One region of the Marinobacter sp. MBR-105 genome, then DNA from elsewhere that is predicted to be linked to it. Evidence: predicted binding sites of a transcription regulator. Region 1 holds the regulator's gene; each other region holds the start of a gene.
The links. The regulator sigma-54, encoded in region 1, starts transcription at its own class of promoters, with help from an activator protein. The targets are predictions, from matches to a motif close to ANTGGCATNNANNTTGCTNT.

Region 1 (3,212 bases):
GCTCGGCCCCAACGGCGCCGGCAAGACCACCTGCTTCTACATGATCGTGGGCCTGGTGCCTGCGGATCACGGCCGGATCACCATCGACGCCAAGGACATCACCCCGCTGCCAATGCATGGGCGCGCCCGCAAGGGCATCGGTTACCTGCCCCAGGAAGCCTCCGTGTTTCGCAAACTGACCGTGCGGGACAACATCATGGCCATCCTCGAAACCCGCAAAGGCATGAGTCGGGCGGAACGGGAGGCCAAGCTGGAAGAGTTGCTGGAAGAGTTTCATATTACTCACATCCGAGACAGCGTGGGTATGGCGCTATCCGGAGGCGAACGCCGCAGGGTTGAAATCGCCCGGGCGCTGGCCATGGAGCCCGCGTTTATCCTGTTGGACGAACCCTTCGCGGGCGTAGACCCTATCTCCGTCAGTGACATCAAGCACATTATCCGGCACCTGCGGGATAAAGGTATTGGCGTGTTGATTACCGACCACAACGTTCGGGAAACCCTCGACATCTGCGAGAATGCCTACATCGTTTCCGGCGGCCACATCATCGCCTCCGGCAATGCCGAAGCCATTCTGGCAAACCAGCAAGTGAAAGAAGTGTATCTGGGTGATGAGTTCCGGCTCTGACCTGATAAAACAGGGTTTATCCGAGGTCTGATTGTTTTGATGATCTGTAGCAAGTAAACTCGGCAAAAAACTTGCTTATACTGTTCACAGACAATGGCAAGTAACCAGCGTACAACATTTTTTTCGGCCTGTGCGCCGGCAAAGCAACAACCGGGATGCCCATGAGTTATGGATCTTGAGCCATGGTTATGAAAGCCTCATTACAGCTTAAGCTGGGCCAGAGTCTGACCATGACGCCCCAGCTGCAGCAGGCCATACGCCTGCTACAGCTTTCTACCCTCGATCTCCAGCAGGAAATCCAGCAGGCGCTGGAATCCAACCCAATGCTGGAAACCTCAGAGGACGATGAGCACCCTGAAGGCGACGAGCGCGAAGAGCACGAGCACAGTGAAGCTTCCAGCTCTGAGGCCAACCAGGACGACAGCCACCAGGACGCGAGCCCGGACTGGGACGAAACCGAGAACGGCCCTGACTGGTCGTCCGAGAACGATATTCCGGACAACATTCCCGATGATCTGCCAGTGGATACCGCCTGGGACGACATCTACCAGTCTGCCCCGGCTCCGGCCAGCAAAGGCGAAGACGAGCACGAATCGGATTTCGAAACCCGGAACTCGCCTACCGAAACCCTGCAGGATCACCTTGAGTGGCAGCTGAACCTGACACCTCTGAGCGAGCGGGATCAGGCCATTGCCCACGCGCTGCTGGATGCTGTGGATGAGCGCGGCTACCTGACGTCTGACATTGAGGACATTCACGCAGGCCTGCTGGACGAAACCGAAGAAGACCCGTTGGAACTGGACGAAGTGGAAGCGGTACTCCACCGCCTGCAACACTTCGACCCGCCCGGCGTGTTCGCTCGGGATCTCCAGGAATGCCTGCTGATTCAGCTCAACCAGCTGCCACCGGATACCCCCTGGCTGCGCCAGGCGAGACTGGTGGTTACCCAGTTCCTGCACCTGCTTGGCAACCGGGACTACGCGCAACTGTTACGCCGCAGCCGGCTCAAGGAAGACCAGCTGAAACAGGTACTGGCCCTGATCACCAGCCTGAACCCTCGCCCTGGCGATGTCGTGGACCGGGCCGAACCGGATTACGTTATCCCGGACGTTATCGTACGCAAACACGAAGGCCGCTGGCGGGTTGAACTCAACCCGGAAATCGCTCCGCGTATCCGGGTGAATGCCAGCTACGCGTCACTGATCCGCCGGGCTGACAGCAGTGCCGATAACACCTACCTGCGCGACCAGCTGCAAGAAGCGAAATGGTTTATCAAGAGCCTGCAAAGCCGGAATGAAACCCTGCTGAAAGTGGCCACCCGCATCGTTGAACACCAGCAAGGGTTCCTGGATCAGGGCGAAGAAGCCATGAAGCCTCTGATCCTGTCTGACATTGCCCAGGCGGTGGAAATGCACGAGTCCACGATTTCCCGGGTTACCACCCAGAAGTACATGCACACGCCCCGCGGTATTTTTGAGCTGAAGTACTTTTTCTCCAGCCACGTCAGCACCGCCGAGGGCGGCGAATGCTCGTCTACAGCCATCCGGGCGATGATCAAGAAGCTGATTGCCGAGGAAACCCCGAAAAAGCCATTGAGCGATAGCAAAATTGCAGCCATGCTAGGGGAACAGGGAATCAACGTGGCGCGGCGTACCGTGGCCAAATACCGGGAGGCCATGCATATTCCTCCCTCGAACGAACGAAAACGCCTGGTTTAAACTTTCGCCGGTGCAAGATGCACTGGCACGCAATCCGGCAAGCACGCCGGCAGTATGACAACAGGAGACGCCTATGCAACTCAACATTTCAGGCCATCACGTAGAACTGACTCCCGCTCTGAAGGATTACGTCAACACCAAGTTCGAGAAGCTGGAGCGTCACTTCGACCACATCAGTAACTGCCAGGTCACCCTGGAGGTCGAGAAGGTGCGCCAGATGGCGGAAGCCACGCTGCACGTGATTGGTGGTGAGATTCACGCAAAGGCAGAAAATGAGGACATGTACGCCGCAATCGACGCTCTGGTCGACAAGCTGGACCGTCAGATCCTCAAGCACAAGGAAAAGAACGTAGACCGGATGCACGGTAACGGCGGTCGCTGAAGCGCGAACCTTACCGGGTGTTTCATGAAACGAGCTGCGGCGGGGCTAACCGGCCGCAGCCTTTTTTTTACGGACATGCAGTCGATCCATGAGCGAGCCATCCCTGACCATCGACAATATTCTTGCCCCTGAACTGACCCTCTGTAAGGTGCCGGCCTCAAGCAAGAAACGTGTGCTGGAGTTCATCGCTGAACGGATTCACTTTCAGGATGAAATCCTCAGCGACACCCAGATCTTCAACAATCTGGTCTCCCGCGAACGGCTGGGCAGCACCGGTATCGGTGAGGGTATTGCCATCCCCCACTGCCGACTGGAAGGCCTGGACCGCGTCATCGGCGTGCTGATGACTCTGGAGGAACCGGTAGACTTTGATGCTATCGATAACCAGCCGGTAGATCTGGTGTTTGCACTGATCGTCCCCAAAGAAGCCACCAGTGAACACCTGGAGTTACTGAGCCAACTGGCGGAGCGCTTCAATGACAGCACT
Region 2 (3,212 bases), on a different contig from region 1:
ATATTGAGGATTTGCCACCGACAGCCGCGATACCAGAGACGAGCGAACCGGGAAAGGTCGATGTCTGGTATTTTGACGGTATCTCCGGGAACTACGTTCAGGGCATGCTGGACGCAGAGAAATATCCGGATTCGCCCGATGAAATCACTGAACTCACCCAACTGCGCCAAGCCACCAGCCGAGCCAATAATTACGGCACGCTGATCCGGGGCTTTATCGAGCCCCCCGAAACGGGCGAATACACCTTTTACATCAGTGGCGACGATCAGACACAACTGTGGTTATCTGATTCCCAGAACCCGGACGGTGCGGTTCAGATCGCCTCCACCATGTCCACGCCCCTCGATAATTTCACCCGCTACGCCTCACAAACCTCCGGCGTACAATATCTGGAGGCCGGCAAAAAATATTACTTTGAATTCAGACACAAGGAAGGTGGATGGGACGACCACTTTACCGTTGCCTGGTCCGGCCCCGGCATCTCTCAGCAAGTGATCAGCGGCAGCGCGCTACACAGCTACGCTCAGAAAGCCCCTGACTCGGCCCCCGAGATGACAACCGAAGATGCCTACCATCTGGGTTACCGAATCGGCTACTTTGACGCTGAACAGGGACTCTCATTCAACAGCCAGTACCCACCACTTGATGCGGACAGTGATGATCTGTACGACAACTGGGAGATTGTGTACGGGCTGGATCCATCCAATGCGGCCGACGCCAAATCCGATACCGACAATGACCTGCTTACCGCCATGGATGAGTTCTGGGCCAGGACCAATCCCGGCACCGAAGATACTGATAATGACGGTATTCCGGATGGGTACGAATACGCCTATGGCACGGACCCCACCAACCCGGGCGATGCCAATGTAGATCTTGACGGTGATGGCTACACCATCCTGCAAGAGTACCAGGCGGGCACCAATCCCACCGATGCCAGCGACTTCCCTGCCCCTCAGGAAGTGTACGCAACCGGATTCGTCGGCCAGTACTTCACAGGCACCGAGTTTGACAGCTTCGTTTACAGTCAGCGGGATGCGACGGTCAACTTCAACTGGAATAGTGGAAGCCCGTCAGCGGAGCTTCCAAGGGACCGGTTCAGCGTGCGTTGGCAGGGATGGTTCACACCACCTCACAATGAAGGAACCCGGGACTACACCTTCACCACCACTACGGATGATGGTGTTCGGCTTTTCCTCAACGGCTCTACCGTCATTGATCAGTGGAAGAACCAATCCCCCACCAGCTACAACGCCACAGCGAGTCTCGAAGCGGGGACCCCCGTTGCCATCACCATGGAGTACTTTGAGTTCGGCTGGGGCGCCACTGCACAACTGGCGATTACCGACGCCGCCACTGGAGATGCCATATCCACGACCAACACCGTCCAGCATCTGGCATTGGACAGCGAGTTCGCCGAAAGCACCTTGAACGACGGCATCGACGATCTTTACAAACTTCGCTACGGACTCCCCCTGATGCAACCATCAGCCAGCCGGGTGCTTAACGATAGCGGCGTGACGGTTCTTGAGGCTTATCAATCGGGCCTGCACCCGTACACGCTCGAAACCGTATCGGAACCAGAATCACCGGTCACCAGTCAGCCCGGTGGTACCGGCGATGCCAGCGGCAGTGTGACATTGTCGTGGACGCCTCCCGGCACCAGGGTAGATGGCAGCAGCATTTCTCTGAGCGAAATTGACCGTTACCGGATCAACTACGGACAGGATGCTGCAAACCTGACTCAAACTCTGGAGGTGCCGGCAGGCACAACCTCAACCACGGTTACCGGCCTGGCGCCCGGCACCTGGTACTTTACGATTCAGGTAATTGATATCAATGGATTGAGTAGTGAACCGTCTGATCCGGTAGAGCATCAGGTTAACTAAGTGAGCATTTTAGTTGTCGAGTTATTTTACAACCAAACAGCAGCGACCAGAAAAGTTCATTAATATTCAATGACTTAAAATCTGGCACGAAGCCTGCTTATTAGAGGATGACGTAACGCAAAGACCACTCACTGGAGGAGTGACTCAAATGAAAAAATTGACTCAAGGCTTGGCAATGGCTGCAGCCGTCGGTTTTGCTGGAGTAGCTCAGGCTGCCTATATCGATGCTGTTGCCAATGCAAACGCACCTGGCGCTGTAGCTGAGCAAAGTGTTCCGGGAGACAACGATTACGCCACTCGCATTAGTGGTACCTGGACAGCCGATGCACCTCTGTACAACGTGGGTGATACCGTACTGTTCGGCCACAACCTGAAATCCACCAGCTCCGATCTGTTCAAGCTGACCTTCACCTACCTGGGTAAGGAAGCTTCAGACAACAACCAGTTCTACTGGGGTAACACGCTGGTATTCGATACCAATAGTTCCGTAGATGACCAATACAGTGCTGTATTTTACGGTGGTCTTGACGCCCTGCTGAACTTCAAGTTCATCAATGGCAGAGGCGTTACCATTAATAACGACGCTAATAATGGCGGGCAGTTCAACGACATTACCAAGCCCAATTCCAGCACAAACTTCAACCTCTTCTATGTTGAAGATGATTACTTTGTAATCAGCCTGGATGACGGTTACGTAGGCGACGATAACCACGACGATATGGTGATCGCAGTTCGCGCTACCAAGGTTCCCGAGCCTGGCACGCTGGCACTGCTTGGCCTTGGTCTCGCTGGCATTGCCGTCCGGATGAAAGGCCGTAAAAAAGCCTGACATCGAGTTCTATGCTACGCTTTAAAAGCCCTGCACTTGCAGGGCTTTTTCATTTCAGGTCAGGTTCATGGATGTACTGATTGTTTATGCCAATAGCGGCAGAGGGCTGCAAAAAGATGCCAGGATACTGGAAGCAGCCCTACAGCGGCTTGGGCACCAGGCCAGGCAGGTTCAACTGCCCCCTACTCCCTTATGGCGTTCCCGCCTTTCAGCTTATCGTTTCAAGGCATTAGAACGACTTTGCCCCAGATTTCTCAGCAAACTCTTCTATCGAACTCAAATTGCTTTACTCCGGCCGCTCCATACGGGTCAACGGGCAGATCTCGTCATTCACCTCGAGAATATCTGGATATCTCAATTGGCTGCTGGCCGACACCACTGGCTCATCCCTAACCAGGAATGGTTCATTGAATCGAGAGGTCCCTACCTCAGCTTTACCAACCGTATACTCTGCAAAACACAGCACGCGGTATCGATTTTTTCCGCCTTACATG
Region 3 (3,212 bases), on a different contig from region 1:
GCCACGCTTCAGGTCGATGTAGCCTTTGATCATGTCTTCGGTGAACACGCCGCCACGGGTCAGGAACTCGTGGTCTGCTTGCAGGCAGTCCAGGGCCTCGGACAGAGTCTCGGCAACCTTCGGAATGTTCAGGGCTTCTTCCTTCGGCAGGTCATACAGATCCTTGTCCATGGCATCGCCAGGGTGGATCTTGTTCTGGATACCGTCCAGGCCGGCCATCATCAGGGCAGCAAAGGCCAGGTACGGGTTAGCGGCCGGATCCGGGAAGCGCACTTCAATACGACGAGCTTTCGGGCTGTTCACGTACGGAATACGGATGGAGGCAGAACGGTTACGGGCGGAGTAGGCCAGCATAACCGGTGCTTCGTAACCCGGAACCAGACGCTTGTAGCTGTTGGTGGCCGGGTTGGTGAAGGCGTTGATGGCCTTGGCATGCTTGATCACGCCACCGATGTAGTACAGAGCCGCTTCGCTCAGGCCTGCGTAGCTGTCGCCGGCAAACAGGTTCTTGCCGTCTTTGCTCAGGGACATATGAACGTGCATACCGGAGCCGTTGTCACCCACAACTGGCTTGGGCATGAAGGTGGCGGTCTTGCCGTAGGCGTGAGCTACGTTGTGCACGCAGTACTTCAGGATCTGAACTTCGTCTGCCTTGCGGGTCAGGGTGTTGGCGCCAACACCGATTTCACACTGGCCAGCGGTGCCCACTTCGTGGTGGTGAACCTCAATTTCCAGGCCCATGGATTCCATGGCGGCACACATGGCGCCACGCAGGTCGTGCAGGCTGTCGACCGGCGGAACCGGGAAGTAGCCGCCTTTTACGCCCGGGCGGTGGCCAATGTTGTTGCGGTCGAAATCTTCACCGGAAACCCACGCGGCTTCTTCAGAATGGATGTGGTAAGAAGCGCCTTGCATGTCCACGTTCCATTTGACGGAATCGAACACGAAGAACTCAGGCTCCGGGCCGAACAGAGCGCCATCAGCGATGCCGGTGGACTTCAGGTATTCTTCGGCGCGACGGGCAACAGAGCGGGGGTCGCGCTCATAACCCTGCATGGTAGAAGGCTCTACAATGTTGCAGGTGATGTTGACGGTGGTTTCTTCGGTGAACGGGTCCAGAACGGCGGTTTCGTCGTCCGGCATCAGGATCATGTCGGATTCGTTGATGCCTTTCCAGCCGGCAATGGAGGAGCCGTCGAACATCTTGCCGTCAGCGAAAAAGTCTTCGTCCGCCTCGGTGGCGGGCAGGGTTACGTGCTGCTCTTTACCACGGCTGTCGGTGAAACGCAGGTCAATCCACTTGACTTCGTGTTCTTTGATCAAATCAATCGTCTTGGACATTGTGCATGCTCCGTAAGGTTTTACATGTTCGTTGTGCCGGATCGTTCAGTGTTCTGAGGCCCGATCTTTTTTCAGGTCAGGGAAGCTTACCAGAAGCTTGTGGTCCTTACCTTCACTATGCGGCTGCTTTGGCATAAGCAATCGGCTTGCCAGTTTTTGTCGGCTGCGCCAGAACAGCGCAGCGACAAGGCTTTCGGGCTAATGTGGCGCAGCTTCCTGGCCGAAGACCATGCTTATTGCACCACTGCCATGCACCATGGTGGTGCAAGTTCTCTGATAACGCATAATTATGGTGCAAGCCCCGATTGGTTACATATTAGGCACTAATCTTCATATTATCGCCATGGACTTTTCGATATACTGCGCGCCGCTAATTTCTTCAGGATACCCGTTGTGATTGATAAGCTTAGAAACGTTGCCATTATTGCCCACGTTGACCATGGCAAGACCACCCTGGTTGACCAGCTGCTGCGCCAGTCTGGCACGCTGGACCGGAAAGAGCTCGAGAACGAGCGTGTAATGGACTCCAACGACCAGGAAAAAGAACGTGGCATTACCATTCTGGCAAAAAACACTGCTCTAAAATGGAAAGACTACGACATCAATATCGTAGACACCCCGGGCCACGCTGACTTTGGTGGTGAAGTAGAGCGTGTAATGAGTATGGTGGACAGTGTGCTGCTGGTGGTGGATTCCATCGACGGCCCCATGCCGCAAACCCGTTTCGTGACTCAGAAAGCTTTCGCAGCGGGCCTGAACCCGATTGTGGTCGTGAACAAAATTGACCGTCCGGGTGCCCGCCCGGATTGGGTGGTGGATCAGGTGTTTGACCTGTTCGACAACCTTGGTGCCACCGATGAACAGCTCGACTTCCCGATAGTCTATGCCAGTGCGCTGAACGGCATCGCCGGCATGGATCATGAGAATCTGGACGACAACATGGACGCTGTGTTCCAGGCCATTGTTGATCATGTGCCAGCGCCTTCGGTTGATCTGGATGGCCCGTTCCAGATGCAGATCTCCCAGTTGGACTACAACAGTTTCCTGGGTGTCATCGGTATCGGTCGCATTATGCGCGGTAAAGTGAAGACCAACACCCCGGTGGTGGCTATCGGTGCCGACGGCAAGAAGCGTAACGGTCGTATCCTGAAGATCATGGGCCATTCCGGCCTGCAGCGTGTGGAAGTTGAGGAAGCCCAGGCTGGCGACATTGTGTGCGTGAGTGGTCTGGACCAGCTGTTCATATCTGACACTCTTTGTGATCCCTCCAACGTAGAAGCCCTTCCGGCGCTGACCGTTGATGAGCCCACCGTATCCATGACGTTCCAGGTAAATGATTCACCGTTTGCCGGTAAAGAAGGCAAGTATGTGACCAGCCGGAACATCAAGGAGCGCCTGGAAAAAGAGCTGCTGCACAACGTAGCGCTGCGGGTTGAAGAAGGCGACTCGGCCGACAAGTTCAAGGTATCCGGCCGTGGTGAACTGCACCTGTCGGTTCTGATCGAGAACATGCGTCGCGAAAACTTCGAGCTGGCCGTGGGGCGGCCGGTGGTGGTCATCAAGGAAGTCGACGGCCAGAAGCAAGAGCCGTACGAAAACGTGATCATCGACATCGAAGAGCAGCACCAGGGCCCGATTATGGAGCAGATGGGGCTGCGCAAAGGTGACATGACTAACATGATCCCGGACGGCAAGGGCCGTATCCGCCTGGAATACACCATTCCGGCCCGTGGCCTGATCGGTTTCCGTAACACCTTCCTGACCATGACTTCCGGTACCGGCATCCTGACCTCCACCTTCAGCCACTACGGCCCGGTGAAGATGGGTGACGTAACCAGCCGTCAGAACGGTGTCATCGTTTCCATGGCCAC

Region 2: ACSSVV_RS01035 (PEP-CTERM sorting domain-containing protein) is a predicted target of sigma-54. The motif match lies at 1,970-1,989, and genes of this name have one in related genera.
Region 3: glnA (glutamate--ammonia ligase) is a predicted target of sigma-54. The motif match lies at 1,476-1,495, and genes of this name have one in related genera.

Annotation. Positions count from the first base shown of each region.
Region 1 covers NZ_JBRJHG010000008.1:124,005-127,216, reverse strand. The annotation lists gene lptB (LPS export ABC transporter ATP-binding protein) at 1-625, shown strand, start outside; gene ACSSVV_RS11185 (RNA polymerase factor sigma-54) at 814-2,343, shown strand; gene hpf (ribosome hibernation promoting factor) at 2,417-2,725, shown strand; gene ptsN (PTS IIA-like nitrogen regulatory protein PtsN) at 2,814-3,212, shown strand, end outside.
Region 2 covers NZ_JBRJHG010000001.1:217,494-220,705, forward strand. The annotation lists gene ACSSVV_RS01030 (PA14 domain-containing protein) at 1-1,889, shown strand, start outside; gene ACSSVV_RS01035 (PEP-CTERM sorting domain-containing protein) at 2,038-2,718, shown strand; gene ACSSVV_RS01040 (glycosyltransferase) at 2,786-3,212, shown strand, end outside.
Region 3 covers NZ_JBRJHG010000012.1:22,538-25,749, forward strand. The annotation lists gene glnA (glutamate--ammonia ligase) at 1-1,341, opposite strand, end outside; gene typA (translational GTPase TypA) at 1,735-3,212, shown strand, end outside.